Regions from separate parts of the Tardiphaga sp. 839_C3_N1_4 genome, predicted to be linked through region 1. Evidence: predicted binding sites of a transcription regulator. Region 1 holds the regulator's gene; the other holds the start of a gene.

Evidence for each region. The regulator HrcA, encoded in region 1, represses chaperone genes, less so after heat shock. The targets are predictions, from matches to a motif close to GTTAGCACTCNCNNNNNGNGAGTGCTAAC.
Region 2: the regulator HrcA is predicted to act here: its motif matches at 11,823-11,851, upstream of AB8A38_RS29535 (co-chaperone GroES).

Annotation. Positions count from the first base shown of each region.
Region 1 is NZ_JBPWQD010000001.1:4,038,916-4,054,609, forward strand. Features, by position in the region: gene AB8A38_RS19300 (hypothetical protein) at 1-447, opposite strand, end outside; gene pncA (bifunctional nicotinamidase/pyrazinamidase) at 609-1,325, shown strand; gene grpE (nucleotide exchange factor GrpE) at 1,475-2,074, opposite strand; gene hrcA (heat-inducible transcriptional repressor HrcA) at 2,179-3,267, opposite strand; gene rph (ribonuclease PH) at 3,421-4,143, shown strand; gene rdgB (RdgB/HAM1 family non-canonical purine NTP pyrophosphatase) at 4,179-4,814, shown strand; gene hemW (radical SAM family heme chaperone HemW) at 4,801-5,964, shown strand; gene AB8A38_RS19335 (hypothetical protein) at 5,967-6,566, opposite strand; gene AB8A38_RS19340 (penicillin-binding protein activator) at 6,584-7,810, opposite strand; gene rsmI (16S rRNA (cytidine(1402)-2'-O)-methyltransferase) at 8,036-8,992, shown strand; gene AB8A38_RS19350 (YraN family protein) at 8,979-9,392, shown strand; gene gshB (glutathione synthase) at 9,431-10,372, shown strand; gene AB8A38_RS19360 (hypothetical protein) at 10,385-10,567, opposite strand; gene AB8A38_RS19365 (MBL fold metallo-hydrolase) at 10,566-11,546, shown strand; gene AB8A38_RS19370 (diguanylate cyclase domain-containing protein) at 11,620-12,654, opposite strand; gene AB8A38_RS19375 (YifB family Mg chelatase-like AAA ATPase) at 12,837-14,375, shown strand; gene AB8A38_RS19380 (hypothetical protein) at 14,483-14,953, shown strand; gene AB8A38_RS19385 (ATP-binding protein) at 15,129-15,694, shown strand, end outside.
Region 2 is NZ_JBPWQD010000001.1:6,176,741-6,192,434, forward strand. Features, by position in the region: gene AB8A38_RS29465 (diguanylate cyclase) at 1-955, shown strand, start outside; gene AB8A38_RS29470 (DUF6886 family protein) at 1,120-1,641, opposite strand; gene AB8A38_RS29475 (DUF899 family protein) at 1,797-2,498, shown strand; gene AB8A38_RS29480 (tlde1 domain-containing protein) at 2,998-4,113, shown strand; gene AB8A38_RS29485 (tetratricopeptide repeat protein) at 4,161-5,075, opposite strand; gene AB8A38_RS29490 (DUF1488 family protein) at 5,145-5,420, opposite strand; gene AB8A38_RS29495 (hypothetical protein) at 5,436-5,615, opposite strand; gene AB8A38_RS29500 (hypothetical protein) at 5,678-5,974, opposite strand; gene AB8A38_RS29505 (hypothetical protein) at 5,971-6,234, opposite strand; gene AB8A38_RS29510 (transglutaminase domain-containing protein) at 6,507-7,334, shown strand; gene AB8A38_RS29515 (hypothetical protein) at 7,461-7,805, shown strand; gene AB8A38_RS29520 (SDR family NAD(P)-dependent oxidoreductase) at 7,896-8,648, opposite strand; gene AB8A38_RS29525 (ArsR/SmtB family transcription factor) at 8,732-9,067, shown strand; gene groL (chaperonin GroEL) at 9,695-11,335, opposite strand; gene AB8A38_RS29535 (co-chaperone GroES) at 11,378-11,695, opposite strand; gene AB8A38_RS29540 (usg protein) at 12,115-12,399, shown strand; gene AB8A38_RS29545 (cupin domain-containing protein) at 12,507-13,055, shown strand; gene AB8A38_RS29550 (dipeptidase) at 13,157-14,218, shown strand; gene AB8A38_RS29555 (NupC/NupG family nucleoside CNT transporter) at 14,238-15,488, opposite strand; gene AB8A38_RS29560 (SDR family oxidoreductase) at 15,567-15,694, opposite strand, start outside.

The DNA of each region.
Region 1 (15,694 bases):
GCGCTGGCCGAAGTCGTACATTGGCAAGATGCCGAGCAACGCGATCGCACAAACCGCCAGCGGAGCAGCGGCGACGCGCCCGGGGATGCGCGAGTTGTGCAGCAGCTGCCATGTCACCGCCATCGACCCTGCGATGAGGCCGAATACCAGCACGAGCGTCATGAGCTCGGCGCGCAATCCCAGAAGCCGTCCCAGTACCACGGCGATAATATTGACCGCCCCGGCCATCGGGGGGTTAATCTCAAGAATATCGAGATAAAGACGCTGACCATCGAGCACGCGTTCGCAGACGATCAACAACCAGCTGACATCGACATTAAACGGCAGCACCGCGCGCAGCCCGACGGCCATCGCGCAGACGAGAGCGCCGGCGATCAGCCAGATGGCCGCAAGCCGCGTCCGAGGCGTGGTCGCGCCGCCGAGTTGCAAACCGGCATCGATCATCATGCACTTATTCTTTCGGCCAATACCATCGCTACGCTAGGAGAGCTGCGTTAAAAAGCCATTGCGCGGGTCTGCGAGACACCGCCGCACCATCCATATCGAGCCGCCTTTACGGAAGCGCCTAGACCTGATTTGCTGCAGAAATTCTGACAGGAGATGTTGCGATGTTCGATAGACGTCAGCTTCTTGTGGGACTTGGTGCGCTAACAGCGGCCGGCATGGCGCCCAAGGCGCTCGAAGCGGCAGGCAAGGTCAGCCTCGATCGTACATCCGTGTTGCTGGTGATCGACGTGCAGAACTGCTTCCTGCCCGGCGGCAGCCTAGCCGTGAAGGACGGCGATAAGGTCGTGCCGATCATCAACGCCATCGCGAAGAAATTCGCCGACGTGGTGATGACGCAGGACTGGCACACGCCCGGCCATATCTCCTTCGCATCCAGCCATAGCGGCAAGAAGCCGTTTGAGACCCTTGAGGTGAAATACGGCAAGCAGGTGCTGTGGCCGGATCACTGCGTGCAGGGCACTGAAGGAGCCGCCCTCTCGAAGGATCTCGCCATCCCGCATACCGAGCTGATCCTGCGCAAGGGCTTCAACAAGGACGTCGACAGCTATTCGGCCTTCACCGAGGCCGACGGGAAGACCACCACCGGTCTCGCCGCCTATCTGAAAGCCCGCAAATTGCAGCGCGTGTTCATCGCCGGTCTCGCCACTGACTTCTGTGTCGCGTGGTCGGCGCTCGATGCGCGAAAGGCAGGTTTCGATGTCTATGTGATCGAGGACGCCTGCCGCGGCATCGACACGCAGGGCTCGCTGGCCAAAGCCTGGGCCGACATGAACAAGGCCGGCGTGAAGCGGATTCAGTCGGGCGATCTGGCGGCTTGACCCATACTCTCATTGTCATCGCCCGACTTGAGCGCACAACTGCGCGCTGGGTTCGGGCGACCCAGTAAGACCGGCGCTTGTGATCACTCACTGAGACCAGCGTGTACTGGCTCACCCGCTTTCGCGGGTGATGACAGCCAGAGGCGCTGTTACTCCGATGCAGCAGGTGCCGCCTTGGCCCCACCCTTCGATACGCCAACCAGCGCCGGGCGCAGCACGCGCTCGCCAATGGTATAACCGGCCTGCACGACCTGAACCACGGTTCCCGCAGGCACCGAGGCATCCGGCACTTCGTACATGGCTTGCTGGAAATTCGGATCGAACTTCTCGCCGGACGGATCGAACTTCTTCACGCCGTTCTTTTCCAGCGTGTTGAGCAGCGAGCGCTCGGTGAGTTCCACGCCTTCGAGCAGCGCCTTCAGGCCCGGATCGGCGGCGGCCTTGGTGTCGGCAGGCACGGCATCGAGGGCGCGCTGCAGGCTGTCGGCGATATCGAGCACTTCGCGCGCGAAATTGGCGATCGCATAGGTGCGTCCGTCGGCGACTTCCTTCTGGGTCCGTTTGCGCAGATTTTCCATCTCCGCCAGCGTGCGCAGCATCTTGTCGCGCGCGTCCGCAGCTTCCTTGGTCAGGGCCTCGACCGAATTCGGTTCCGGATCGTCCGGCATGATGTAGGGCTTGGAGACCACCGGATCGGCGGCCGCTGCCGTCTTGTCCTGATTGTCGTTCTGCCCATTGGAATCAGTCATCACGCTGCCTTCTTTAAAACACGCCAAAATGGTGGGATTGCTGAGCGGGATATCGGGGTTTGAGCGCCGAAAATCAAGCGCAACCGGCCGGATTCGGCCGATCGTCAGCCGCCGAGCATGCGGCTGACGATGCGCGCCGCGTAATCTACCATCGGGATCACCCGCGCATAGTTCAGCCGGGTCGGGCCGATGACACCGAGAACGCCGACAATATGGCCGGCGCCATCGCTGTAGGGCGCAATGATCGTGGACGAGCCGGACAGCGAGAACAGTTTGTTTTCCGAGCCGATGAAGATGCGGACACCTTCGGCCGTCTCCGCCCGACCGAGAAGGTCGATCACCTCGCGCTTGGCTTCGAGATCGTCGAACAGGAGGCGAACGCGTTCAAGATCCTCCAGCGCATGGAGATCCTCGAGCAGATTGGCCTGGCCGCGCACGATCAGCTGCCGATCGTCCTTCTCGCCACCCGACCAGCTGGCAATGCCGGCGGCAATCACCTTCTGGGTCAGTTGATCGAGCTCGATCTGGTTCTGGGTCAGTGCCGTTTCCAGTTCCAACCGGGCCTCAGCCAGCGTGCGGCCGCGAATCCGGGCATTGAGGAAGTTCGACGCCTCGTTCAGCGCCGACGACGGCACCCCCGGCGGCAGGGTCAGCACGCGGTTTTCGACCTGGCCATCCTCGGCGACCAGCACGACCAGCGCCTTTTCGGGTTCCAGACGGACGAATTCGATGTGTTTTAGCCGCACATTGGACTTGGCGGTCAGAACCACCGCCGCCGCGCGGGTTAGCCCGGACAGCTGCGTCAGCGCCTCGCCGAGCGCCGCCTCCACGGTCTGCGAGCGCCCCACCGAGGATAATTGCTGCTGGATCGACTGCCGCTCCGGCTCGGTGAGGTCACCGACCTGCATCAAGGCATCGACGAAAAACCGCAGTCCGAGTTCGGTCGGAAGCCGTCCTGCTGACGTATGCGGCGCATAGATGAGGCCGAGCTGCTCCAGGTCCGACATCACGTTGCGAACCGAGGCCGGCGACAGCGGAACCGTGATCAGGCGCGAGATGTTGCGGGAACCCACGGGTTCGCCGGTGGCGAGATAGCTCTCGACGATCTGCCGGAAGATCTCACGCGATCGCTCATTGAGCTGGGCGAGCCCGGCATGCGGCGAAATCAGGCCGATCGGATCGTGATGGACCACAGGGTACTCCTTGAGGATCTAATCTGTCGCTCCGGCGGGCCGGATACAAGCACCATTGCGGTTGTGGAACCTGCCCTGCCCTTGCCGCTGCGCTCCGTGGCCCCTAAAAGCACCGCGAACAGGCTTTCTCTGGACATTTGGAAGGATTTTCTCATGCGGCCAAGCCGTCGTGCGCCCGATGAACTGCGCGCCGTGTCGCTGGAACGCGGCGTGGTCAAATATGCCGAAGGCTCCTGCATGGTGAAATTCGGCGACACCCATGTGCTGGTAACCGCCACGCTGGAAGAGCGCCTGCCGCCATGGCTCAAGGGCCAGGGCCGCGGCTGGGTCACCGCCGAATACGGCATGCTGCCCCGTGCCACGCTGGAACGCACCCGCCGCGAAGCCGCATCCGGCAAGCAGGGCGGCCGCACCGTCGAGATCCAGCGCCTGATCGGCCGCTCGCTCCGCGCTGCCGTCGACCTCGAAGCACTCGGCGAACGCCAGATTACCATCGACTGCGACGTGATCCAGGCCGACGGTGGCACCCGCACAGCGTCGATCACCGGCGCATGGGTTGCGCTGGCCGACTGCATCTCGTGGATGAAGAACCGCAACATGTTCAAGAACGGCGGCGGCAACGTGCTGCGCGACAATATCGCGGCGATTTCCTGCGGCATCTATCAGGGCACTCCAGTGCTCGATCTCGATTATGCCGAAGATTCCGAAGCCGACACTGACGCCAATTTCGTGATGACCGGCGACGGCCGCATCATCGAGGTGCAGGGCACTGCCGAGAAGACGCCGTTCACGCAGGACGAGTTCCTGAAGTTGATGGCACTGGCACAAAAGGGCGTCGGACGCCTAGTTGAACTCCAGAAAATGGCCATCGCGTGATTCCGCAAGTCATCAAGCAGGCGTAGACTCGCATCATGCATCGTCGAATCACTGGGAAGCTCGTCATCGCCACCCACAATCCCGGCAAGCTTGCCGAGATGCGCGATCTCCTGGCCCCCTACGGCATCGAGGCAGTGTCAGCAGGCGAGCTCGGTCTCGCCGAACCCGACGAGACCGGCAATACTTTCAAGGCCAATGCCGCGATCAAGGCGATTGCCGCGGCCAATGTCGCGCAATTGCCGGCCTTCGCGGATGATTCCGGCCTCGTCGTCGATGCCCTCGACGGCGCGCCCGGCATCTTCTCGGCGCGCTGGGCCGGCGAGTCCAAGGACTTCACCGGTGCGATGACGCGCGTCGAACGTCTCTTGCAGGAACGCGGGGCGACCACTCCCGACAAACGCACCGCGCATTTCGTCTCGGCACTGTGCGTAGCGTGGCCCGACGGTCATCTCGAGGAAGTCGAAGCGCATGCGCATGGCACGCTGGTCTGGCCGCCGCGCGGCACCGCCGGCTTCGGCTACGATCCGACATTCCTGCCCGATGGTCACACCCGCACCTATGGCGAAATGACCGCGGTTGAGAAGCACGGGTTGCCGCCACTCGGCGAGGGCTTGTCGCATCGCGCCAGGGCATTCGTGAAACTCGCGGAGATCTGCCTTGAACCCCGCTGACGCACAGCAAGACGCTTTCGGCGTCTATGTGCACTGGCCGTTCTGCCTGTCGAAGTGCCCGTATTGCGACTTCAACAGCCATGTCCGTCATCACGCTGTCGATGAAGTACGTTTCGCGCGCGCTTTCGCACGCGAGATCGAAACCACCGCAGCGCGCACGCCCGGCCGTACGGTGACGTCGATCTTTCTCGGCGGCGGTACGCCGTCGCTGATGCAGCCACAAACCGTCGGCGCTATTCTCGACTCGATCGGTAAATACTGGAACGTCGCCTCCGACGTCGAAGTATCACTCGAAGCCAACCCGACCTCCGTCGAAGCGACGCGCTTTCGGGGCTATCGCGAGGCCGGCGTCAACCGCGTGTCGCTCGGCGTACAGGCGCTTGACGATGCGTCGCTGAAATCACTGGGACGTTTGCATACGGCGCGCGAGGCACTCGATGCCGTGGCCATCGCGCGCAGCGCGTTCGATCGCTATTCGTTCGATCTGATCTATGCGCGCCCCGACCAAACTCCGCAGATGTGGACCGACGAACTCAAGCTCGCCATCTCGGAAGCCGCCGAACATCTGTCGCTGTATCAGCTGACCATCGAGGAAGGCACGCCGTTCTTCGGATTGCACGCCGCCGGCAAACTCAAGACACCCGACGAAGGCCTTGCCCGCACGCTTTATGACGTGACGCAGGAGGTCTGCGCGCAGCAGGGTCTGCCGTTCTACGAGATTTCCAATCACGCCCGCCCCGGCGCGGAGTGCAAACACAATCTCGTCTATTGGCGCGGTCAGGAATATGCCGGTATCGGGCCAGGCGCCCATGGCCGCCTCGACATCGACGGTGTCAGACATGCCATTGCCACCGAAAAGCGTCCGGAAGCCTGGGTGATGCGTGTGGAAGACAACGGCCACGGCGTCACATCGGATGAATTGCTCAACAGCGAAGAACGCGCCGACGAATATCTGCTGATGGGCCTGCGCCTCGCTGAGGGCATCGATCCCGCGCGCTATCAGATGCTGTCCGGCCGCGCGCTGGATGAAAAGCGCATCCAGATCCTGCGCGAAGAAGGCGCGATCGTCGTGGAAGAGAACGGCCGTCTGCGCGTGACGCAGGAGGGATTTCCCGTGCTCGATGCAGTCGTGGCCGATCTGGCGGCTTAACCCTATTCGACCGACAACCCATCGGCCTTACACGAATGTTCTCTGCTATCGGACCTTGGTAGCCACGAATCCTGTCGTAAGCTTGGGATGCATTCGCGCTGTTCGTTTGGCTTGAAGAAAGCAAGCCCGCTACGCCCGTCGAACGCGCCGAGGTAACTCCAAGTTCCAGAATTCGTGGTTCGCGTAATCGCCAGAGATTGCAACGTATCGGTCTTCACGACAAACTCATCGCCAGGGCCAAGGACCGCCACATCGTTGCCTGACAAATAGATACTCGTTCGTATCTGCGAGGACCATGAAAGTTCTTTGCTGGCAGTACCTCGCGGTGTGACTACGGACAGATAGCGGCCACTACGCGCGATCCCATCGCCCATAACGAAAAACTGCTGCAACGTTACTGTTGCATTGAGTTTCGGAATGAAAACTTCTGCGGTGGCAACAGGGATGAACTGCGCCGCAGTATACAATCCGGCAATTGTGATAGACGCCAGAATGAGCAGTAACAGAGGGGTGGAAACGACAACGATCACCGGAAGGCTAAGGGTCGCGAGTATCCCTCGATCAAACTGCAAAATAAACGAGCGCAAACGCACACGTGACATCGGCTAAAGCTCCTCGCCTACGCGCCAAAGCTCTTTGGCGAGCCCGCCACGGCCTGACCACCACCTGATGCAACCTTCATCACGGCGAGCCCGCGATCGTTGCCGCCATCGCTGCGGAACCGGAACAGGCCATCGATGCCGGCAAAGCCGGATGGATTGGTGAGCGTCTCAGGCGCGAAGCGCTGTCCCCCCTGGGTACGCGCCAAAGCCGCCACGAGCGCGACGGCATCGTAAGCAAGCGTCGCCGTGCGCACGGGATCGCCACCATATTTCGCGCGGTAGCGACCGGCGAAGGCACGAAACCCTGCGGGATCCGGCGCCGCATAGAGCCCGCCCTGCAGCGCGGCGCTGTTGAAGACGCGCGGATTGTCCCACAGGCCCGTGCCAAGCAATTGCACGTTGCGCAGATTGGCACCCGCCGCAGTCAAGGCATCAGCCGTTGCGACAACCGCGTCGCCATCGTCGGCAATGAACAACGCGTCGGCGCCGGTGAGCGATGCGGCAATGTTGCGTGCTGCGCCGGAGCGATCCGCACCATAGCGCTCAAAGGCGACGACACGGCCACCCTTGCGCGCGACGGCCTGCTTGAAAGCGACTTCAACAACATTGCCATAGGCATTCTCGGGCAGCATCGCCGCAAAGGAGCGTTTGCCCGTGCCTGCGGCGTAATCGACGATGCGATTAACGTCCGACTCAGGCAGGAAGCTGAGCAAATAGACACCACGGCCGGCGACGCTGGAATCGGTCGAGAACGCGATCACCGGCACGTTACGCGCGCGCGTGAGCTGCGCCGTTGCCGGTACCGAGAGTGCGAAGAGCGGCCCGAGAATGATTTCGGATCCTTCATCGAGCGCCTGCTGGGCGGCCTGCTGCGCGCCCTGCGCGCTACCATTATCGTCCTTGATCAGGAGTTGAATGCTGGGATTCTGGAATTCGGTGAGCGCCATTTCGGCGGCGTTCTTCATCGACTGCGCGGCGACGCCAGCATTGCCCGAAGCCGACAGCGGCAGGATCAGTCCGACTTTCGTGCCGCCGGTGCCGATGGCTTGTGACTGCTGCGCCGGTCCGGCAGGCGCTCCCGATGGCGCCGCTGGTCCGGTGCCGAATGCATTGGTCAGCGTCGATTGCACACCCGCGCAGGCCCCGAGCAGCGGCGCGCCCAGCAGCAGGCCGACAGCCGTCCGCCGTGTTGCGCCCGACGTCGCGCCCTTGGTCCCGGATTTGGGGTCGAAAGGATCCGCCATCACTTCTCTTCTTTCGGCCGCATGAGATCGGCCCGCCTCGTCACCCACTATATAGTGTGAGGCGCGGATTCAGACATATTGTCGGCGATAAGTTAACCAAAACAAAAGCTTTATGTCCGGCATACCCCGTCACCGCGGCCGGATTAGCACGACGGGAATGAACCACAGCCAAACGCCGAAAAAACGGCTGTCCCCCTTTGGCGCAATTCGCTCTACATTGTCGCCATGCGCGCAACACCCCTCTCCTCATCGCCTGCGGACGCCGCGGCGCCATCGGCCCGGACCTTCACGGTCTCCGGCCATCTGCTCATGGCACCGAAAGCTGTTCCGGGGCTGCATCTCGTAGCCACGCCGATCGGCAATCTTGGCGACATCACCCTGCGCGCGCTGGAGACCCTGGCGGGGGTCGATATTATCGCCTGCGAAGACACCCGCATCACCCGCCGCCTGACCGAGCGCTACGGGATCACTGGCACACTCAAGCAATATCATGAGCACAATGCCGAACAGGCGCGGCCGAAGATCCTCGAAAAGCTGGCGCAGGGCGCATCCATCGCGCTCGTGTCGGATGCCGGCACGCCCCTGATTTCCGACCCCGGCTTCAAGCTGGTGCGCGAGGTCACCGCCGCAGGCTTTAACGTGATCTCGCTGCCGGGGCCGTCCTCGGTGCTGGCCGCGCTGGCCGTGTCGGCGCTGCCGACCGATCGCTTCTTCTTCGAGGGCTTCCTGCCATCGCGGCAGATGGCACGGCGATCGCGCCTGACCGAGCTGGCTGCCATCGACGCCACATTGGTGATGTTCGACTCCGGCAACCGCGTGCAGGACACGCTGGCCGATCTCGCCGACATCATGGGCAACCGCGATGCGGCGATCTGCCGCGAACTCACCAAGATGCATGAAGAGGTCAATCGCGGAGCGATTGCCGACCTGGCCAAGGAAGCCGATGGGCTGGAGACCCGCGGTGAATTCGTGCTGGTCATCGGACCACCGGCTGCGGATGCGCACGCCATGACCGAGGACGATCTCGATGCCCTGCTGCGCAGCTCGTTGCAGCGCGATAGCGTCAAGGATGCCGTGGCGCATGCGGTCGAACTGTCCGGCCGGCCGCGCCGCGCCGTTTATGCCCGCGCGCTGGAACTGGCGAAGGAGATTCACAGGGACTCCGGTGATGGCGAAGACTGACAAAGTCTCCGCACCGAAGCCCACAGCCAGACCGGCTGCGCCGGAGCGCGTCGCCGCGTTCAATACCGGCCTCTCAGCCGAAAGCCGTGCCGCTGCTTTATTGCTGGCCAAGGGCTATCGCATCCTCGCCCGCCGCTTTCGTACCCCGCATGGCGAGATCGACATCGTCGCCAGGAAGCGCAACCTGATCGCCTTTGTCGAGGTGAAGGCCCGCGCCAGCCTGGACGAGGCCGCCTATGCGGTGACGCCGCGCCAGCAGGCCCGGATCATGGATGCCGCCCAGGGCTGGCTGATGGCACATCCCGAACATGCGGAATTCGACCTTCGTTTTGACGTCGTGCTGATTGCGCCAAGACATTTGCCACGCCATCTGTTAGCGGCATTCGACGCCTCGACCTGAGCTTTCGCCTCCCCGACCACAATTCCGGACCTTGCAGCATGACCTTGAACGTCGCCGTCCAGATGGACCCCATTGCGCGCATCAATCACAAGGGCGATTCGACCTTCGCGATGTTGCTGGAAGCCCAGAAGCGTGGCCACAAACTGTCCTATTACACGCCGGACAAGCTCTCGCTGCGCGGCAATGACGTGGTGGCGCCGGTGCAATCGCTGTCGGTGCGCGACGTCGAAGGCGATTACTTCACCCTCGGCGATCCCACCCGCACCAACATGGAATCCTTCGACGTGGTGTTGCTGCGGCAGGACCCGCCGTTCGATCTCGCTTATATTACCTCGACACATCTTTTGGAGCGCATCCATCCGAAGACGCTGGTGGTCAATAACCCGGCCTCGGTACGCAACGCGCCGGAGAAGATCTTCGTGATGGGCTTCTCGGACCTGATGCCGCCGACGCTAATCTCGCGCGACAAGGACGAGATCAATGCATTCCGCGCCGAGCATGGCGCTGTGGTGATGAAGCCGCTGCATGGCCATGGCGGCGCAGCGGTGTTTCGCGTGCTGCCGCAGGACATGAATTTCGGCTCGCTCTACGATCTGTTCTCCGTGACCTTCAAGGAGCAGTGGGTGATCCAGCGCTTCCTTCCGGAAGTGAAGCACGGCGACAAGCGCATCATCCTGATCGACGGCGAATTCGCCGGTGCCGTGAACCGCGTGCCGGCTGAAGACGATTTGCGCTCCAACATGGTGCGTGGCGGCGCCGCCAAGGCCACCGAACTCTCGCCGCGTGAGCGCGAAATCTGCGAACGCGTTGGACCGGCGCTGCGTGATCTCGGTCTGCTGTTCGTCGGCATCGATGTGATCGATGGCAATCTCACCGAGATCAACGTGACGTCGCCCACGGGCATTCGCGCCATCGCCAAGCTTGGCGGACCGGATGTCGCGGCGCGGGTCTGGGACGTGATCGAAGCGAAGCGGAAGTAAACTCCACCCACGTCATTCGCTGCGTTGCGTCAATGCTTGACGCAGCGGTTTGAATTCCGTTCGTCGCAATTCTTCACCCGCTGCTTTTGCTTGCCAGTCATTGAGGGCAAGGGCAGCATGTTGATGCACGCCCGACCAATCGGGCGGCCCGCCACATTTGGCGGCAAGCAAAAGCATATCAGTGGAGAAACGCATGACTTCAGAAGTTTCGCGAAGGTCCCTGCTCTCGCTCGGCGCAGGGTTGGGCGCCAATCTCCTCGCTCCCGGCCTCATCGGCAGCGCATCGGCCAAGGCACCAAAGCTCGGCACACAGGCGCCCTACTTCCACCGTTTCATGTTAGGCAGCGCGGAAGTCACCGTTGTCTCCGACGGACCTTTGCCGCTTGGCGATCCCTCCGGCACATTCGTCGGCGTACCCAAGGAAGACGTGCAGAAGATGCTGACGGATAATTTCCTCAGCAGCAGCAATGTCGTGCTCGAACAGAACGCGCCGATCGTCAACATGGGCGACAAGCTCATCCTGTTCGACACCGGCATGGGCACGTCACAACTGTTCGGCAACACCACGGGCCGCCTGCAGAAGAGTATGGCCGAAGCCGGCATCAAGCCGGGCGATATCGATGCCGTCGTGTGCTCGCACGCGCATATCGATCATATCGGCGGCATCGTCGATGCCAATGACAAGCCCCTGTTTCCGAACGCGCAGGTCTATCTCAGCGAGGAAGACTTCAAGTTCTGGACCGACGAAAGTAAACTCGGCTCGCCGCTCAAGGACTTCATCGTCCATGCCCGCAAGAACCTGCTCCCGGTGAAGGATCGCCTGGTGTTCTTCAAGGACGGCCAGGAGTTCCTGCCGGGCGTCACCGCCATGCATGCACCTGGCCATACGTTCGGCCACCATATGTTCATGATCCAGTCGGACGGAAAGTCCTTCGCGTTCCTCGGCGATCTTACCCATCATCAGGTGCTGTTGCTGGAGAAGCCGCGGATGGAGTTCGCCTATGATTCCGATCCGAAGATGGCGGCGGCGACGCGGGTGAAGATGCTGGACATGCTGGCAGCCAACAAGACCGCGGTGATGTCCTATCACTTCGCCTGGCCGGGCTACGGACATGTGGTCAAATCCGGCGATGGTTTCCGCTATATCGCCGAGCCGATGGTGATGAATCTCTAGCGGAAATCCTGCGACTTTCTTGCGGCGATCCTGAGACAGCGATCGCCGCAGGAGCTCCGCAGCGAGCGCATCGTCATGCCGCCGACGAGGTGTCTCGCGAGCGCAGCTCGGCACCGCGTTTATAGATCCGGAACGTCCCACGTCCGGCATCCTTCGCCGCATAGAGTGCCGAGTCGGCCATGGCTGCCAGTTGCGACGACGTGCAGTTGTCCGCCAGTGCGATGCCGACCGATGCGCCGACGCGCAACTGTTGTCCACGATGATCGATCGGTAGACCCAACTGTGTGACAATCGCACGCGCGGTCTCGGAGGCTTCCTCGAATTGTGCGTGCGGTCCCAGCAGAACGGCAAATTCATCACCGCCAAGGCGCGCGACCAGTTCGGCGCCCCCGCAGATATTGCGGATTCGATTTGCGACGACGGTCAGGCAGGCATCGCCGGCCGCATGACCGAAACAGTCATTGACCGGCTTGAATTCATCGAGATCGATCAGCAGCAGCGCGCCGAACGGCTTCACCTTGATGGTCGACGCCGCATCGAACAGCGACAGCTTGGTTTGAAACTGGCTGCGATTGGCGAGCCCGGTCAGCGTATCGAACTCGGCGAGATAGCGATTGCGATCCGCCAGGATTTTTTCTTCGGTAATGTCCTGCTTCATCCCGAAGATGCGGACGGCAACGCCATCGACCGACTCGACTGTGGCCGTGATCCTGATCCAGCGCCGGTTACCCTTGAAGGTGATGATCTCCGCATCGAGACTGAATCCGGTTCGATCTTCGATTGCCTTGCTGCGCCGCTTCGTCAGTTCCCTGACGGATTCTTCGGGATAACAGGCGAGCGCCTCCTCTCGAATCGGCGTCGAGCCGCGCGGCAGATCGAAGATGTCATAGACAACATCGGTCCAGACCAGCGATTCATCGGAAAGGTCGCATTCCCAGACGCCGATTCGCGCTGCCGCCGAGGAGCGATCGAATATCTTCCGGCTATGCGCCAGCGAAGCAGCCTGTTGGTCGATGATGGCTTGCTGGGCCTCGATCTGCGCCTTCAGCGCAGCGATCAGGTCGGCGTCATCCGGAGCGTCTGGCGGCATCGACAAGCGATCTGACATCTGCGGGCACCCGGTCTTCGTCTCGAAGCTCATAGGATGCTTTGCATGACGTGTTTAAGATTTTCTACGCCAATGGCCGACTTCAGCCAAAACCAGCATACTTTACCGCTACATTTCGTTCACTGATTGTTCTTGAAATAGAAGCAACCTTAGGTTACGCTCTCATGTCGAATGAGGGCGGCATGGTTCAACGCGTTTCCACCGTAGCCTTTGAGGGGATCGAGGCCCGCGCGGTCGACGTGCAGGTTCAGGTCGTGCCCGGCCTGCCTAATTTTTTGATCGTCGGCCTGCCCGACAAGGCGGTGTCCGAGGCCCGCGAACGGGTCCGCGCGGCGCTGGTCGCCTCGGGCCTAGCGCTGCCGGCGCGACGCATCATCGTCAATCTCGCACCGGCTGACCTACCGAAGGAAGGCAGCCATTACGATCTGCCGATTGCGCTGGGACTGATGGCTGCGATCGGCGCGATTCCGCCGGATGCATTGACGGGCTTCACTGTACTCGGTGAACTCGGCCTCGATGGTTCGCTCGCTCCCGTGGCCGGCGTACTGCCGGCCGCGATCGGCGCCAACGCGCGCGACGAAGGATTGATCTGTCCGGCGGACTGCGGGGCGGAAGCCGCCTGGGCCAGTCCCGACATCCAGATCATCGCCGCGACGTCGCTGATCCAGATCGCCAATCACTTCAAGGGCACACAGATTTTGTCACGGCCGCAGCCGAAGATACATGCGCGCGAAGATACGCTGCTCGATCTGCGCGACATCAAGGGACAGGAAAGCGCCAAACGCGCGCTGGAAATCGCTGCCGCGGGCGGCCATCACCTGTTGATGGCAGGGAGTCCGGGATCGGGAAAATCCATGCTGGCGGCACGGCTGCCATCGATCCTGCCGCCGCTATCGCCGGCGGAGCTGCTTGAAGTCTCAATGATTGCGTCGGTCGCCGGCGAGATCAAGGACGGCGTGCTCACCGCACGGCGGCCATTACGCGCGCCGCATCATTCCGCCAGCATGGCCGCACTCACAGGCGGCGGCCTGCGCGCGCGGCCGGGCGAGATTTCGCTGGCGCATCAAGGCGTACTGTTTCTCGATGAATTGCCGGAATTCGATCCGCGCGTGCTGGATTCGCTGCGCGCTCCGCTGGAGAATGGCGAGGTGGCGGTCTCGCGTGCCAATCATCGCGTCACCTATCCCGCACGCTTTATGCTGGTTGCTGCGATGAATCCATGCCGTTGCGGTCACGCGTTCGAGCCGGGCTTCTCCTGCAAGCGCGGCCGCATCGATCGTTGCACCTCGGATTATCAGGCGCGCATCTCGGGCCCCTTGATGGACCGCATCGATCTGCGCATCGAAGTCCCGGCGGTGACCGCGGCGGATCTCATTCTGCCGCCACCGTCGGAAGGTTCCGCCGAAGTCGCGGCGCGTGTCGCCGCCGCGCGCGATCTGCAGATCATGCGCTATGCGGCGGCGGGATTGCCGGGCACACATACCAATGCCTCCGCGCCGGCCTCTGTGCTGGAAACGGTAGCGCAGCCGGATGCCCAGGGACTGACATTGTTGCGCGATGCCGCCGAAACAATGCGACTGACCGCGCGCGGCTATCACCGCGTGCTGCGCGTGGCGCGGACGCTGGCGGATCTCGACGGCGCCGAGAAAATCGGGCGGCTGCATCTGGCCGAAGCGTTGTCTTACCGCGCGCTGGCGGAGGGCATTCGCCGAGCTGCTTGACGTCTCCTCCTCGCCACTGATGTGGACGTCAACGCGATAGTAACGAGTTTTGTTTACGCTCTGCTCACCATAACCCCGCGTTACGGGGCCAGGGCGAGTATCGTGTCATGCTGCGTTTCAAGATTTTAGCCTCGACGATTCCTCTGGTACTCGCGGCATTTCTCGCCCGTGGCGATCTCGTAGCCGGCACGCATCCCTGCATCTCAACCGGTGAGACCAGCGTCCAGATCGCCACCATGCCCTGGCAGGCGCAATCGCATGTCAGCTTCACCAGCGATCCCTTGCAGGCAACCGTCCGTGTGCAGATCGTCGATAGCGCCGAGATTGCCGACTTCGTCGTACTTGATGATGTCGATGCGGCGGAACCGGACGCTTGTCCCGTCACCGCTGCGACGCGCTTCATCGGCATCGCCGACACATCGGTAACATCGGAACCCGTCATCTATCTGTCGGAACAGGGCGACGCCGACTACCGGATCTTCGTGAAATCTCGCAGCTTCACGGCGCGCGACGCCGCAGCGCTGATCGTCAGCGCTCACAGCCGGAGCCCGGCGCGGATGGCAGCGGCCAGCCTCTAGGCCGCGCATTAACGCTTCATCAACCATGTCAGCGCGGGCAAATTCAAAACTGCCACCGTGCAAGCACTTGGCAACAACATACCCGCATTGTTTCCGACATCTGCGATCGCCTGATCGCGGCCTGTATTCGCGTGCAATCGCGAGCCATGATGTGACCAAGCCGGAGTGCTGATCTGTGGCGAAAGGTGTTTTCCGGATCAAGGTCTACTTCCGCCGCTTCGCGCGCCGTTTTCCGTGGCTTGCTTTCGTCATCCGCTCTTTCGTGATGTTCTCGGCTGCCTTCGGTGGCGCCTATGGTTTCATCTCAGGTTCGACCTCGAAAGACTCAGGTTACGACCCGCACGCTTTTGCAATCGGCGCCAGCTTCCTGTTCGCGCTGGCCTGCGTCGCCCTGGCCACCATGAGCATCCGCATGCGCTTCATAGGCAAACGGATGCGCAAACTGGCTGCGCATAACGAAGCCCTGGTCGACCGGAACTGGGAATTGAAGGAAGCCGAAGAGCGCGCGCGCAGCCTGTTCGAAGCGCAGGGCGACCTGATCGTGATCCGCAACAGCGAAGGCTGCATCACCTTCGTCAACGATGCCTATTGTGCGCTGGCGGAACAATCGCGCGAAGCATTGATCGGCAGCCACTTCGAACTCGCGCTGCTGGAGCAGGGCGATATCGCCAACGAGTCGAACGGCACCAGCATGCACGATCAGAAGATCGCCACGGCGACCGGTCCGCGCTGGATCGCCTG
Region 2 (15,694 bases), 2.1 Mb from region 1:
GTGTCAGTCGCGCGAAGAGATTTTTGCGGCGGTTCAGACCTATGCAGGCTACCTGTTCACGGAAGAGGCGGGCGCGCTGTACTATCTAAGTAACGCACGCAACGCAGTTCAGCGCGGCGCCCATTGGGGCGCACTACAGGCCGATGCGGTATCGTTTCCGGTCGATGACTGCTGGGCGCTGCGTCGCGGCACGACATTCCCGATTTCAGAGGCGAGTCAGGGATTGGTCTGCAATCATGCCGGTCCGTGCGGTATCACCGGTACGGGGTTCGTTTGTCAGCCGCTGATCGCGCAGAACAACCTGCTTGGTCTGCTGTATCGCGAGCATACCTCTGTGTTCGGTGAGGGGACGGATCAATTGGCGACGATGCTGGCCGAACAGGTGTCGCTGGCGATGGCCAATCTCGAACTCCGCGAGTTACTGCGTCAGCAGGCGGTGCGCGATCCGCTGACGGATCTTCACAACCGCCGCTACCTCGAAGATGCCCTGGTGCGCGAGACCACGCGCAGCCAGCAGGACGGCAAGCCGCTCGCGCTGGCGATGCTCGACATCGATCACTTCAAGGGTATCAATGACAGTCACGGCCATGAGGCGGGTGATGCCGTGCTGCGCGGCCTCGGCAGGATATTGCGCGAGACGACGCGCGCCTCGGATATCATCGGCCGGTTCGGCGGCGAGGAGTTCCTGATGCTGATGCCGGGCGTCACGGTCGAGGTTGCAGCGCAGCGGGCGCAGCAGGTGCTCGATGCCGTGCATCGCATGCAGGTGACGCTGCCATCGGCCATGCTCGATGGCGTCACACTGTCGATCGGTCTGGCAGTGATGCCGGTGCACGTCGCTAACGGTGACGACCTGCTCGCGGCCGCCGACGCCGCACTTTACGAGGCCAAACGTGAGGGTCGCAACCGCGTCGTGGTCAGTCATCGCCGTGCGAAGGCCGATACTGCGGCCTGAGCTCGTGGGTCATTGTGAGATGGATAAAACGTCGGCACTTCGCTGAAGCTATACCCGTCACACATCGCGACAACGAGCGACGAATGTCGCGAAGATGCTACGATCCTACGGCTTCTGAAATCCAGGCATGCTTTGTCGGTTTAAGGCAGCTCGATCGATCCGTCCTATGCATTGCGGAGGCGAATGCCGCTGACATGCAGCGATGTCTCCCACAAGGGCGCCAGCGTCTTCAGGGACGGCAGGACGCGCAATTCGACGCCGGCGGCTTCCAGTGCCTTTTCGATGTTGTCGATCCGCTCCATGTTCAGCGGCATGGAAGGCGTGCGCGAAATCCACATACCCGCATCGTCCAGCGCTTCAAACCCGTCCGGCGAAAGCTCGTAGCGATAGATGGTGGTATGGGAGAGTCTGTCCAGCCAGCTGAGTTCGATATGCGCAACCATGCGGCAGGTGGTCATCTTCTTGTAGGCCGTGAGGTATTCCGGCGTCGTGCTCGCTGTCGGCCAGACAAAAATACGCGGGCAGTCTGGTGGGAACAGATACATCGGCGCATGCCAGTCATCGATCGCCCAGACCAGGGGACCGTTGAGCCACTCTTGTCCCTGGGCGCGAGGCGTTGCCACCTTCACCGGCCGTGGCATGAAGACTTCGATGTTGTTCTCGTCGCTGAAATGAAACAGGCGCATGGCGCACTCATGGGCGTCGGCGTGCAGGGCGTCAACTGCGATGCGGACTCTTGAACCGCGCACAATGAACTTGTTGCTTTGTCATGTCGGATCGGCCGGTCCCGGAACGTCTTTCAGACGGAACACGTTGAAATTCACCAAGGGAGGATCATGTCATGACCGGTTCCAGCCTGACGCCTGCGCCCGAACTCGTGAAGAAGGCCAGTTTTCGCTATCCCAATGAGAGCCGTGAATACCGCGATGCGCGTAATGCGTTGCTTGTCGAGGAGATCGAACTACGGCGTCAGATCGAGCGCGTCGCGGAGCTGCGTCGTGCGCTGCCAGATGGCGGCGAGGTGACCAAGGACTACGGCTTCATCGGCGAGAAGGGCCCCGTGAATTTCGCGGGTCTGTTCGGCGACAAGCAGACGCTTGTCATCTACTCCTACATGTATGGGCCGCAGCGCGAGAAACCTTGTCCGATGTGCACATCGCTGCTGTCGGCCTGGGACGGCGAGGTGCCTGACATTACTCAGCGCGTGGCGCTGGCCGTTGTGGCGCGCTCGCCGATCGAGCGGCTGGTCGCCTTCAAGAAGCAGCGTGGCTGGCATTACCTGCCGCTGTTCTCGGACACCTCCGGCGAATTCAGCCGTGACTATCACGGGCTGACCAAGGACGGTGGCGACGACGCTGCCTTCAACGTCTTCACCCGCCGCAGCGGCAAGGTTCGCCATTTCTGGAGCGGCGAGATGGATGGATCCACGGCCGATCCCGGCCAAGACCCGCGCGGGGCGCCGGATCTGATGCCGCTCTGGACGATTCTGGACGTTACGCCGGAGGGGCGGGGCACCGACTGGTATCCGAAGCTAAGCTATTGAGGTTTCTGTGGTTTGGTAGCCAATAGCTCCCTGAAAGAGGATCATAAGCGTTGCCGGGAGACCGCCGTAGCGGACATGGCTCCCGGCGCAACAGCCCCACACTAGGCCAATGGCCTAATCACAGCGCGCCAATAGTTCGGGCCGGGCGTGACCCAAAACCCCAGCGCGCCTGAGACCGGCCTGCGAGAGCTCTAGAGCTCTCGCAGGTTCCCCGAATTTGTCCTTTCACTTACTCAAAAAGGCCATGATTGGCAGGCCTTTAGGTAGGTATCGGTGGGGGACCTCCAATTAATCCGCATTTAACTAAAACTCGCCTTAATGGCGTTTCGCATCCCTGTGCGGTGCTTTTCGAGACCTGTGTGTCTCGTCAGGCACAACGGGCAGGGAGCTTAGTAAACGTGTGTTGGACGTCAGGCGTATGAGCAGCAGTAAACGTGCGTTGAACCATTCTGCACCCTCACGCCGAGGCCCGCACCAGGTGTCTAAATCCAGTTCACGCATGTTCGTGACGGGCGCAGCTCTTGCCGCCGTCGCATTGACCGGTGGATGGACGCTCGCCGGCAAGCTTTTCCAGAATGGCGTGGAGCCTGCGATGGTCTCCGCCAATCTCGGCAATGATGCAGGCGTTGGCCAGTCGTCCTTCGCCGAGCGCTTCGACGGCCGCTTCTCACGCACCGAACACCGCACATCCTTCTCCGAGCGTTTCGAGCCGGCCGTCAATGCGCCGCTCGCTGCCGCGCAGACCGAACCGAAGCGTCAGGTCGCCTGGTTCGACCCGACCTATTCGATGGGCGCCGCGCCCGAGCGCTTCGTCAAGCGCAACCCGGCTTCTGAAGCTGTTGTACCTGCACCAGCCGCGAAGCCGCAGGAAGTCGCACTGATGCAGCCGGCACCGACGGTACGCCAGCTCGTCGACAGCATTCCGATGCCGGCCGCGCGACCCTCCGATGCCCGTACGCCGTCCGCGCCGCAGCAGACAACACAAGCGCCGTCGCAGCCGGTCGCACAGGCCAGCGCCGCCAGGGGCGGTGCCTACGGCCACGACTCGCTGGTTCAGAAGGCGCGGCTGGCGCTGGCTGCGCAGCCCAAGTCCGGCAATTTCAACGTCTTTGAAAAACTGTTCGGTGGCAACGCTCCGCAGTCGGGCCCTGTGCTCGCTTATGCAGGCTCCGACGGTGGCGTGCTGAGCAACGGCACCGATGCGGCGGCCAGCAATGAGCCTACCCTGAGCGATCGCACCACCGCGGTCTACGACATCTCCGCGCGTAAAGTGTACATGCCCGACGGCACCAAGCTGGAAGCGCATTCCGGCCTCGGCAGCCGTCTCGACAATCCCGCTTATGCCCATGAGAAGATGCGCGGCGTGACGCCGCCGCACATCTATGATCTGAAGCCGCGCGAGGCTCTGTTCCATGGTGTGGCCGCGCTGCGCCTGACGCCGGTGGGCGGCGAGGGCGCGATCCATGGCCGCACGGGTCTACTCGCGCATACCTACATGCTCGGCCCCAATGGCGATTCCAACGGCTGCGTCTCGTTCCGGGATTACAACAAGTTCCTCCAGGCCTATCGCAACGGCGAAGTGAAGCGCCTCATCGTGGTTGCCAAACTCGACTGATCGATATGACTGACGTGTCGCCGATCAAGGCGATGCGCGTTCAGTGACTATGAGCCGACCTTCGGATCGGTCTTCCGTGCACTCGCGACATCTGCCGCGCCGCCCGTACTGTCGCCCATTTCAAGCCGTGTCATGCCGCGCAGATAGAGCGCCTTGGCGTATTTCGGATTAATGCGCAGCGCCGCATTGAAATCGGCCATGGCGCGGTCGTTGTCGCCCTTGTCGGACCACACGCTGCCACGATTGGTCAGCGCCGCCACATAGGTCGGTGCGATGCGGATCGCCTCGTTGTAGTCGGCGATGGCACGATCGTTGTCCCCCTTCAGGCTGAAGGCGAAGCCGCGGTTGAACACCGGGCAGGGGTCGTTCGGATTGATCCGGATTGCTTCGCCGAAATCGGCGATGGCGCGCGCATGATCGCCCTTCACAAGCCAGGCGCCGCCGCGATTGCTATAGGCGCCGCCTTCCTGCGGATTGAGACGGATCGCCATGTCGTAGTCGGCAATAGCGCGGTCGTTATCGTCCTTGGCGTACCAGGCGACACCGCGATTGACATAGGCATCGGTATTGTTGGGATCGAGACCGAGCGCCACGCTGAAGTCGCTGATGGCGCGGTCGTTATCGCCGCGGGCGAGCCAGAGATTTCCGCGCATGAAATAGGCGCGGGCATAATCCGGGTTCAGGCGGATGGCTTCGTCGAAGGCAGCCATGGCAGGGCCGCTTTCGTGCCGCTCGTGATATTCGAAGGCGCGATTGAAGTGCAATTCCGCGAGCCGGCGTCCGCTGTAATTGCCCGACGCGATGGCGCGGTCGCAGGCCGCGATCGCCAGGACGCCGGAGGCATCGGTACATTGCTGTGCATCGTCGGCGGCAGCTTGCGCGATCGGCATTGCTGCGCTCGCCAGCATGGCAGCGAACAGGACGCGGATGGCGCAACGGTTCAGGCTTGGAAAGTGGCGCATGGCTCGACCTCTCGCGTGAGACAGGCGTTGGTCACACCGCGAGGAGGAAGGGTTCAATGGTGGGAGAGGCTACCGGAAATCGATGCTGCGGAGCACGATGCCCGGTGGTCTTCCCTCAAATTCGGAATTCGCGAATTTGCGTGCCGCGCAGGCCTCGATGCGATCACGCAACCGGATGAATTGCTCCTCGCGCTGTTCGGGCTTGGTGCGTGCCACCTTTTCGAGCTCGTCCATCGCGCTGGTGCTGATCGCGCATGTCACTTCAGTCGCGTCATTCATCATCGAGAACAGGACGACCATGCGATTATATTCGAAGCTTTGGAAAACACCGTGTGTAAGCGCCATCGTCGTCTTCCCGCGTTAGGCCTTGCGCTTCGGCACGACAGGGTTGAGTTCAGCGATCTTGCGCAAGCATTCGGCCTCGGTGGGATGTGGGCCCGTAACAAAGGTTCCGCTGATCTTGGTGCTGTACCAGCCGGACTCGACGCCGAGGCGGAGAGATTCTGCGACTTGAACGTGACGGTGCAAGAGGTTCTGCATGAGGATGCTTTCGGTTGAGCGCTGGCTGCTGCGGGATCGCTGCGACCTGCGTAATGATGGGATCAGTCGTTGGCGGCAAGCCGCGTAAAATCGTCCAGAACGATGGCGATCAGATCGCGGTGCTGGGTATCCTGTGCGCTGAGCGATGCGCCGTAGAGATTGAGGACGTAGCGCGCCTTCGCTGCAGCCTCAGGCCATGTGGTGGCCGGCGTGGTCAGTAACTGCTCTTCGAGTGCCAGCTGCCGCTCACGCAGTGCTGCGGCATTGGATTCGACTTCGGCAAGACTACGCCGGATATCGGTGGCTTTCTGTGCCGCCATGCCGCGGCGGCTATCCAGCTCGACGGGAGTGTCGGTCATGGTGCGCTCGCATCGATGCGCTGCACATCCGCCAGCTCAAGCGACCCAATGGAGATCATCTCCATGGAACTTGTATGGGGCGGTGCACCAGGCACTATGATCATGGTCGCCGTGCGCCGATAGCTGGCGAAGGAGAGTCCTTCGATCATCTCCTCATCGGTGATGACGTCATACGACCCTGCCGGGATCAAACGATCAACGTCCTTCAACTGGAAAGGATGCTTGAAAGTAACGGTCTCACGGCGCGATCTCGTGGTCACGCGCGCATGTCGCTGCTGAGATCTGGCATGAGATTAGCGTGCGCCTATTCACAGGCATTAGCCATCGATTTCTTTGAGCAATCCGGCATTTTGCCGAATATCGGGCCCATTGTCTTGTTATCGGACGTTTCGTCGCCATTTCGAGGATGTATCCGACATTGACGATGGTCTCGCCGACGCTTGCGCCGAGTTTTCTCGCAAGATCGTCGCGTAGCGGGCGACGCTTGCGGTGCCTTTGAAATCAAAGATCCTACCGGGATGAGGTGTTTCGCATGAAGATCCGTGTTGGCTACGAGATGATCTATGATTTTCCTCAGCCGACGCCTGTGATGATCGTGATGGGAACGCATTTCACGCGTGCCTCGGACGTCGTCGTGCCGGATTATCTCACCACGAGCCCGGCTGTGCCGATCACGCCCTATCGCGATGGCTTTGGCAACTGGTGCAGCCGCATCGTCGCGCCGACGGGCCGCATCACGTTCAAAGCCGACGGGATCGTCAACGATAGCGGCAAGCCGGATATCATCGTGCCGTCGGCCATCCAGCACGCGGTAGAGGATCTGCCGGCCGAGACGATCGTCTATCTGCTTGGCAGCCGTTACTGCGAGACGGATCGGCTGTCGGACGTCGCCTGGCAGTTGTTCGAGAAGACTGTGCCTGGCTGGGCGCGCGTGCAGGCAATCTGCGATTTTGTGCACAACCATATCCAGTTCGGTTACGAGCACGCACGCGCGACCAAGACCGCCTGGGACGCTTACAACGAGGGGAAGGGCGTCTGCCGCGACTATGCGCATCTGGCCATCACTTTCTGCCGCTGCATGAATATTCCAGCGCGCTACTGCACCGGCTATCTCGGTGACATCGGTATGCCGAAGCCATGGGCCGACGGCGATTTCGCTGGCTGGTTCGAAGCCTATATCGGTGGCCGCTGGTATACATTTGACGCCCGCAACAACATCCCGCGCATCGGCCGCGTGTTGATCGCGCAGGGCCGCGATGCCGCGGATGTGCCGATCACGCAAACTTTTGGGCCGAACACGCTGGTGAGTTTCAAGGTGTGGACCGACGAGATCGAAGAAGGCGCTCAGCCTGCCAACTGATCGCTTTGTCGGTTCTGTCATTACGCTCGCTTAAGCCTGCATTTTCAGCAGCAGGTGAGCGGCCAGGGAGGAACCGAGCACGCCGCTGAGAATTTCACCTGTCATTGCTTCGTAAGGACAGGACCGATGGCAAACACTCTGACAAGCCTGACGACCGCCGTGGCGTTGATTGCGGGTTCCAGCGCCGCGGCTTTGGGCACCGGCACGGACGCACAGCGCGAAGCCTGCACGCCCGATGCGTTTCGCCTCTGTACATCCGCGATGCCGGATGAGGGGCGGGTAGAAAACTGTCTGCGCAACGCAGGACCGCGATTGAGCCGCGCCTGTTACGATGTGTTCTTTCCGCAGTCGGCCAACAATCAAGCCCAGATGACGCGTGGGCATATGCCAATGCGCGAGCGCGCACAGCCTTCGGCTCCGGATCGCATGCAGACACCGTCGATGCCGCCGGCCAGCGGTGATGATGATTGAGGCAACGCGGATCAGGTTTGGCGCGAACGAAGAAGGCGGCGCCGATTGCGCCGCCTTTGAGGTATGTCCGAAGAACCGTCGAACTGCGCGTTATCTGAATCCGCCAGTAACGTGCAGCGTTTCGCCGGTCACGTAAGATGCAGCATCGGAGGCCAGGAAAGCCACGACCGAAGCGATCTCCTCAACCTTGCCGATGCGGCCCATGGGCGTGACGGATTCGATCCACTTGCGCATGTCGCCTTCATGGAATCCGGCTGACACCACGCCCTCGGTCGCGATCATGCCGGGATTGACGGCGTTGACGCGGATCTTGCGCGGCGCAAGCTCCTTCGCCAGGACCGACGTGATCGCATCGACCGAGGCCTTGGTCGCGGTGTAGACCGCCGAGCCCGGCGGGGTGATGGTCGAGACGCCTGATGAGATGTTGATGATGCTGCCGCCATTGGCGTTGAAGTGTCTGGCCGCTTCCTGGGAGGCGAGCAGCAGCCCGAGCACGTTTAGATCGAAATGCCTGTGAAAGTGCTCCGGCGTAATGCTGTCGAGAGGGGCGAATTCGTAGACGCCCGCATTGTTAACGAGAATGTCGATCGGCCCGAACGCCTTGACCGTCTCGGCCACCACGGATTTCGCACCGTCCGGTTCGGCGAGATTGCCGTGCACGGCGACGGCCTTGCCGCCTTGGGCGGTGATCTTCGCGACGACCTCGTCGGCGCCCTTCTTGCTGGATGCGTAATTGACGGCGACGGCAGCGCCCCCGGCGGCCAGTTGAATGGCAATCTCAGCGCCGATGCCCTTTGAGCCGCCGGTCACCAGCGCAACTTTGCCTTCGAATGTCTTGGTCATGGTCGTGATCCCTCTTGGATGCTTCAGTAGTTCGGAAGTATGGAACTATTGAACCAGCGCAAGGGGGCGCCTATATCTTTTTTATGGTTCAGTTCGTTCACCCCGCGACCAAGGACATCACGCTATCCGGCGTGCTCTCGGCGCTGGCCGATCCCATTCGGCTGCAGATCGTCCGGGGCTTGCTGCAGGAGAGCGGCTGCCTGTCCTGCACGGCGGCGTCGCCATGCCCGACCATCGCCAAGTCGACCCTGTCGAACCATTTTCGCGTGCTGCGCGAGGCTGGCCTGATCCAGACCAGCAAGAAGGGCGTCGAACATCAGAACGCGGTGCGGGCCACCGATATCGAAGCGCGGTTTCCCGGGCTATTGATGGCGATCCTGGCGAGTTCGCTGAGTGATGCGCCGGGTGCGGTTGCCTGAAACAGGCAAGAAGAAGCCTGGCGCAAGATCGAGCGTAGTAACCAAAAACAAAAGCCCCGGCACCGCTGCCGGGGTTTTGCATTTGATAGTTCGTTTGTTGCTGATGTGGCGACAGAGCGTGCCATTAACGCGTTAAAGGAGAATGATTCCGAAATTCTCGAAGCGAGAAGTATTGATATCAGAAGTCGCCTAGTGGCGGACCAACTTCTTGTTGCAAGGAATTTTGTAAGTGAGATCGCTCGCGCTGCGGGGCACGCAGTGTCTCAGTCTGCCAGAATCATTGGTGGCGAATTGACGGAGTTGGGCGCGAGAAGCTGGGATGAAATTAAAGAAAATGTTCCGAAAGGGGTTGGGGCTGCTGCGCGTGTTACTCCAATGATTCTGCTCATCGCTCTCGTTGCCAAGATCTCAGGCCCAGTCGCTGGAATCGCGGGAGCAACAGCGGCCTTTAAGCCTCTCTCGAAGGAGTTGAAGAGGTTGATGAGTAAGGTTAGCTCAGAAGACGCAAAGTCAAATAAGAAATAGGGCACGTCGGCTACTCGACTGGACAGGATGAGCATACTCTAACAAAAACCCCGGCATCGCTGCCGGGGTTTCTGCATTTGATAGTGCGATGAAGCGTTAGACTTAGAAGTCCATACCGCCCATGCCGCCGCCCGGAGGCATGCCGCCTGCTGCGCCGCCCTTCTTGGGCAGCTCGGCAACCATGGCTTCCGTGGTGATCAGGAGGCCGGCAACCGAAGCTGCGTTCTGGATCGCTGCACGGACAACCTTGGTCGGATCGATAATGCCCTTCTTGAGCATGTCGCCGTAGGTGCCGGTCTGCGAGTCGAAGCCGTAGCTGTAGGTCGCGGTCTCGAGGACCTTGCCGACGATGACCGAACCGTCTTCGCCTGCGTTGATGGCGATCTGGCGAGCCGGAGCCGACAGGGCCTTGCGGACGATCTCGACGCCGGTCTTCTGGTCGTCGTTCGCGGTCTTGATCTTCTTCAGCTGTTCCGAAGCGCGGAGCAGAGCGACGCCGCCGCCGGGGACGATGCCTTCTTCAACCGCAGCGCGGGTCGCATGCATCGCGTCATCAACGCGGTCCTTGCGCTCCTTCACTTCGACTTCGGTCGCGCCGCCGACGCGGATGACGGCAACGCCGCCAGCCAGCTTGGCCAGACGCTCCTGCAGCTTCTCACGGTCGTAGTCCGAAGTGGTTTCTTCGATCTGCGCCTTGATCTGCGCCACGCGTGCTTCGATGTCGGCCTTCTTGCCGGCGCCGTTGACGATGGTGGAGTTTTCCTTGTCGATCATCACCTTCTTGGCGCGACCGAGCATGGCGAGCGTGACGTTCTCGAGCTTGATGCCGAGATCTTCCGAGATCGCCTGGCCGCCGGTCAGGATCGCGATGTCCTGCAGCATGGCCTTGCGGCGATCGCCGAAGCCCGGAGCCTTGACGGCAGCGACCTTGAGGCCGCCACGCAGGCGGTTGACGACGAGGGTGGCGAGAGCTTCGCCTTCGACGTCTTCCGCAACGATGACGAGCGGCTTGCCGGTCTGCACGACGGCTTCGAGCAGCGGCAGCATCTCGTTCAGCGAGGAGAGCTTCTTCTCGTTGATCAGGATGTAGGCGTCGTCGAATTCGACACGCATCTTGTCGGCGTTGGTGACGAAGTAGGGCGAGATGTAGCCGCGGTCGAACTGCATGCCTTCGACGACGTCGAGTTCGGTTTCGAGCGACTTGGCTTCTTCAACCGTGATGACGCCCTCGTTGCCAACCTTCTTCATCGCGTCTGCGAGGAACTTGCCGATTTCCGCATCGCCGTTCGCCGAAATGGTGCCGACCTGAGCGATTTCGTCGTTCGAGGTGACCTTCTTGGAGTTCTTGACGAGGTCAGCAACCACGGCTTCCACAGCCAGGTCGATGCCGCGCTTCAGATCCATCGGGTTCATGCCGGCAGCAACCGACTTGGCGCCTTCACGGACGATTGCCTGGGCGAGCACGGTAGCAGTGGTGGTGCCGTCGCCGGCTGCGTCGGCCGACTTCGAAGCCACTTCGCGCACCATCTGGGCGCCCATGTTCTCGAACTTGTCGTCGAGCTCGATTTCCTTGGCGACGGTGACGCCGTCCTTGGTGATGCGGGGCGCGCCGAACGACTTGTCGATGACGACGTTGCGGCCCTTCGGACCGAGCGTCACCTTCACGGCGTTGGCGAGAATGTCGACGCCGCGCAGCATCTTGTCGCGGGCATCAACGCCGAATTTCACTTCTTTAGCTGACATGTTTTGCTTCCTTGAAAATCAGGATGGGTGGGGAAAAGGCGCTTAAGCGGCCTTCTTCTTGGCGGGAGCGGCACCTTCGAGGACGCCCATGATGTCGCTTTCCTTCATGATCAGCAGGTCCTGACCATCGATCTTGACCTCGGTGCCCGACCACTTGCCGAACAGCACGCGCTCGCCGACCTTCAGATCGATCGGGATCAGCTTGCCGGCTTCGTCGCGGCCGCCCGGGCCGACGGAGACGATCTCGCCCTGGGAGGGCTTCTCTTTGGCGCTATCCGGAATGATGATGCCGCCAGCGGACTTCTCTTCGGCGTCGATACGCTTGACCACAACGCGATCGTGAAGCGGACGGAATTTCATGCAGTCCTCCTAAGTTTCTGTAGATGCTTGAGAAATTTAAATTGGCAGTCTGAGCCAACAAGTGCCAGCGCAGCTAGTCCGGACATAGGCCGAACGTTCCCCACCGGCAAGGGTCTGTATCAAATATTTTGGCACTCAAATATGACGGGTGCCAGAATTGGTTAAAATCCTCCGATACCGGTCATCGAATGCGTTAGCATTCGCGGTAAGCTGCTGCTAACGCTCGGCTTTCAACTCATTATTAAACTTTTAAGCTTGTGATGAAGACGTTGCTTGCGTCACATTTCATGCATCGTGTTGTCATGGGCGAAGTGGAAGCCGGTTCGCTGCAGTCAGCACGGTCACAGGAGAGCAGAGCGAAGTTCGACGTCAAACCGGAATCCACTTAGCCGAATGCGCTTTGTCCATGGAGGTTGAACATGGTCTCGAGAAATGCAGCTTCTGACGATTTCAGAAAGCAGGTGCTTGGCTACGGACTGACGACGGCGCAGATCCTCTACCGCATGCCCGATCACCCCTCGCTGCTGCAGACCTATGTCTGGCAGAACTATGATCTGTTTCCGAAGTTTCCAGCGCTGAAGGATTTCCTGGATTTCTGGCAAGAGAAGCTCGATGGCCCGCTCTTTGCGGTAACCGTCGCACATTCGAAACTGATCAAGCCAGCCGAACTTCGTGCAGTGGATGGCGTCTTCCGGTTGCACTAGTCCGCGCCTCTCAACGCGCCGGATGAATTGCCGCTGTGCTGAACTACAGCTAGGTTCCCAGACGCGCTGGCCGTTTGTTAGGCATTGCGCCGGGTGGGAAACACGACATGGCGAAGCTGAAGCGAACGTCAAAGAGCGCGGCGAAAACGGCTGCGACGAAGAAGCCTGCGACACAGGCAGTAGCGAAAGCGGCAAAGAAGCTCTCTGTTGGTAAGCCGGCCAAGGCGAGTACAAAAGCTGTCGCCAAGGCCGCGGCGAAACCTGGTATGCGCCGCAAGCAACGCGTCGCGATCAGCCACTATCAGGAAGAAGCATTTCTCGGCGACGGCCTGCGCGCTTATGCGAAGTATCGCGATCTCGGCGTCGCCGCTGCGACCGGAGGTTTGGCACACGCGCATGTCATCCGGCTGATCGGACCTTGCGATCCGAAAGAGGTCTCCAAGCTTCACTATCACGACGCCGAATTTCAGCTGGTCTATGTGCTGAATGGCTGGGTGAAGGCCTATATGGAAGGCGAGGGCGAGATGACCATGCGTCAGGGGTCATGTTGGACCCAGCCGCCGCGCATCAGGCATCTGATCCGCGATTACTCCGACAATTGCGAATTGCTTGAAGTGATTCTGCCGGCGGAATTCAAGACGGTGGAAGTCCGGTAGTTCGCGTGCGGAAATGCGACGCGTACCTTGTTTGCGCGTTGCAGTGGCGTTGAATCAGCTATGCTGAGCCCGTCGCTGCCCTGGCCCTCAACGAGTATCTCATGACTGCATCCGTTCCGGTTTTCGACGGTCACAACGATGTGCTGCTGCGGCTGTACAAATCGCAATCGCAGGATCCGGTATCCGACTTCCTGACCGGGGAAGTCGCCGGTCACATCGACCTGCCGAAGGCGAAGGCCGGCGCATTCGTCGGTGGGCTGTTCGCGCTGTATTCGCCGGCGGCTCAGGCGTCAGCGGGATTCATGGCGCAGATGACGGGCGGACGCTACGCCGTGCCGCTTCCCGAGCCGCTGACGATGGACGAGGCCCGCAATTCCGTCGTCGCCGAACTGGCCATCCTGCTGCAGCTCGAACGCGCTTCCGCAGGCGCGGTGGCGATCTGCACCACCACCGCCGAAATCCGGTCCGCCATTGAGCGCAAGGCGCTGGCCGTGGTGGTCCATCTGGAAGGCGCGGAGGCCATCGACGCCGAGCTCAGATTCCTCGACGTTCTCTATGCGGCGGGGTTGCGGTCGATCGGGCCGGTGTGGAGCCGGACCAACATCTTCGGCCATGGCGTGCCGTTTCACTTCCCGTCCGGGCCCGATCTCGGCGACGGTCTCACCGCGGCCGGCGAGCGGTTGATCGGCGCCTGCAATGACCTGAAGATTCTGGTCGACCTGTCGCACATCACCGAGAAGGGCTTTTGGGATGTGGCGCGGCTGTCGAAGGCGCCGCTGGTGGCGACCCATTCCAATGCCCATGCGCTGTGCCCGTCGCCGCGCAATCTCACCGACAAGCAGCTCGCCGCGATCCGCGACACCGGCGGCATGGTCGGCCTGAATTTCGCGACCTGCTTCCTGCGCCCCGACGGCAGCATGCGGCCCGACACCGGCATCGAGCTAATGGTGCAGCAGATCGACTATCTGCTGGAGAAGCTGGGCGAGGATCACGTCGGGCTGGGATCGGATTTCGACGGCGCGGTGGTGCCCGAGGCCATCGACTCCGCCGCGGGCCTGCAGGCGCTGTTCGTGGCCTTGCGCGACAAGGGCTATTCCGAGACGCTGCTCGGCAAGCTCGGCTCGGGCAACTGGCTCGATCTGCTGCAGCGGACGATCGGCTGACCGGCGCTGGCGGCGTATCTCAGGTGAGCATGCCGACGATCGCGCCCATCAGGCAGGTCGTCAGCGTCCCCGAGACGATCGACTTCACACCGAGCGCGTTGATTTCGTTACGACGTTCCGGCGCCATGGTGCCCAGGCCTCCGATCATAATTCCGAGGCTGGCAAAATTTGCAAATCCGCACAGCGCATAAAGCACAATGAGGCGCGAGCGTGCATCCAGCGCATCGGGACCGAGCTTCGCCAATTGAACATAGGCGATCAACTCGTTGAGGATCGTCTTGACGCCCATCAGCGAGCCCGCGGTCAGCGCCTGGTCCCACGGCAGGCCGATCAGCCAGCACACCGGTGCCATCACGTAACCCAGCATGCGCTGTACTGACAGCGTGTTGCCTCCCACGGTGGGCATCATCATGAGGATCGCGTTCATGAGATACATCAGCGCCACGAACACCAGCAGCAGGGCGATGATGTTGACGAGTAGCTCGATGCCTGCACTCGTGCCCTTGACGATCGCATCTATCGTGCTCGTGGCCGATGCGTCCGGATTGGCGAGCAATCCACCGGTGCGACGATCCTCCGTCTCAGGCACCATGATCAGGCTGACAAGGATCGCAGCTGGCGCCGAGAGCACGGAAGCAATCACGAAATGCGCCGATGCATCGGGGATCAGTGGCGCCATGAAAGTGGCGTAGAGCACCAGCACTGTACCGGCGATCCCCGCCATACCGCCCGTCATCACCAGAAACAGTTCGCTGCGCGTGAGCTGCGCGAGGTAAGGGCGAATAAACAACGGGGCCTCGACCATGCCCAGAAAGATGTTCGCGGCCGTTGACAGTCCGACCGCGCCGCCGATGCCGAGCGTGCGTTCGAGCAGCCACGCCATGCCGCGCACGATCGGCGGCAGGATACGCCAGTAGAACAACAGGCTGGTCAGCACGCTGATGACCAGCACCACGGGAAGTGCTTGAAGCGCGAGAACGAAATCCGCGCCGGGATTCTTGAGATCGAACGGCAATGCGCCGCCGCCGAGATAACCGAACACGAAGGATGTGCCAGCACGCGACGCTGCGGCGATGGTACTGACAGCATCGTTGATGCTGCTGAAGGCGCGCGTCACGACGGGAAGCTTAAGCAGGATCACGGCAGCGACGATCGTCAATGCGAGACCGATCGCGGCCTGTCTCAGCGACACCTTGCTGCGGTTTTCACCGAGCGCCCAGGCGATCCCCAAAAGTGCGATGACGCCGAACGCCGATTGTAGCTGCAGCATAAATCCCCCGAAACCGCGGCGATGATGCCGCGGCTTCCCATGTCATGCAATCGCAATGCCGCTGGGGCAGGTTACGTTTTAGCCGCGTCCGACGAACGGCATCTTTGTCGCCATGACCGTCATGGTCAGCACATTGGCGTCGAGCGGCAGGCCAGCCATATAGGCGACAGCGTCGCCGACGGCTTTGGCGTCCATGCGTGGCTCCT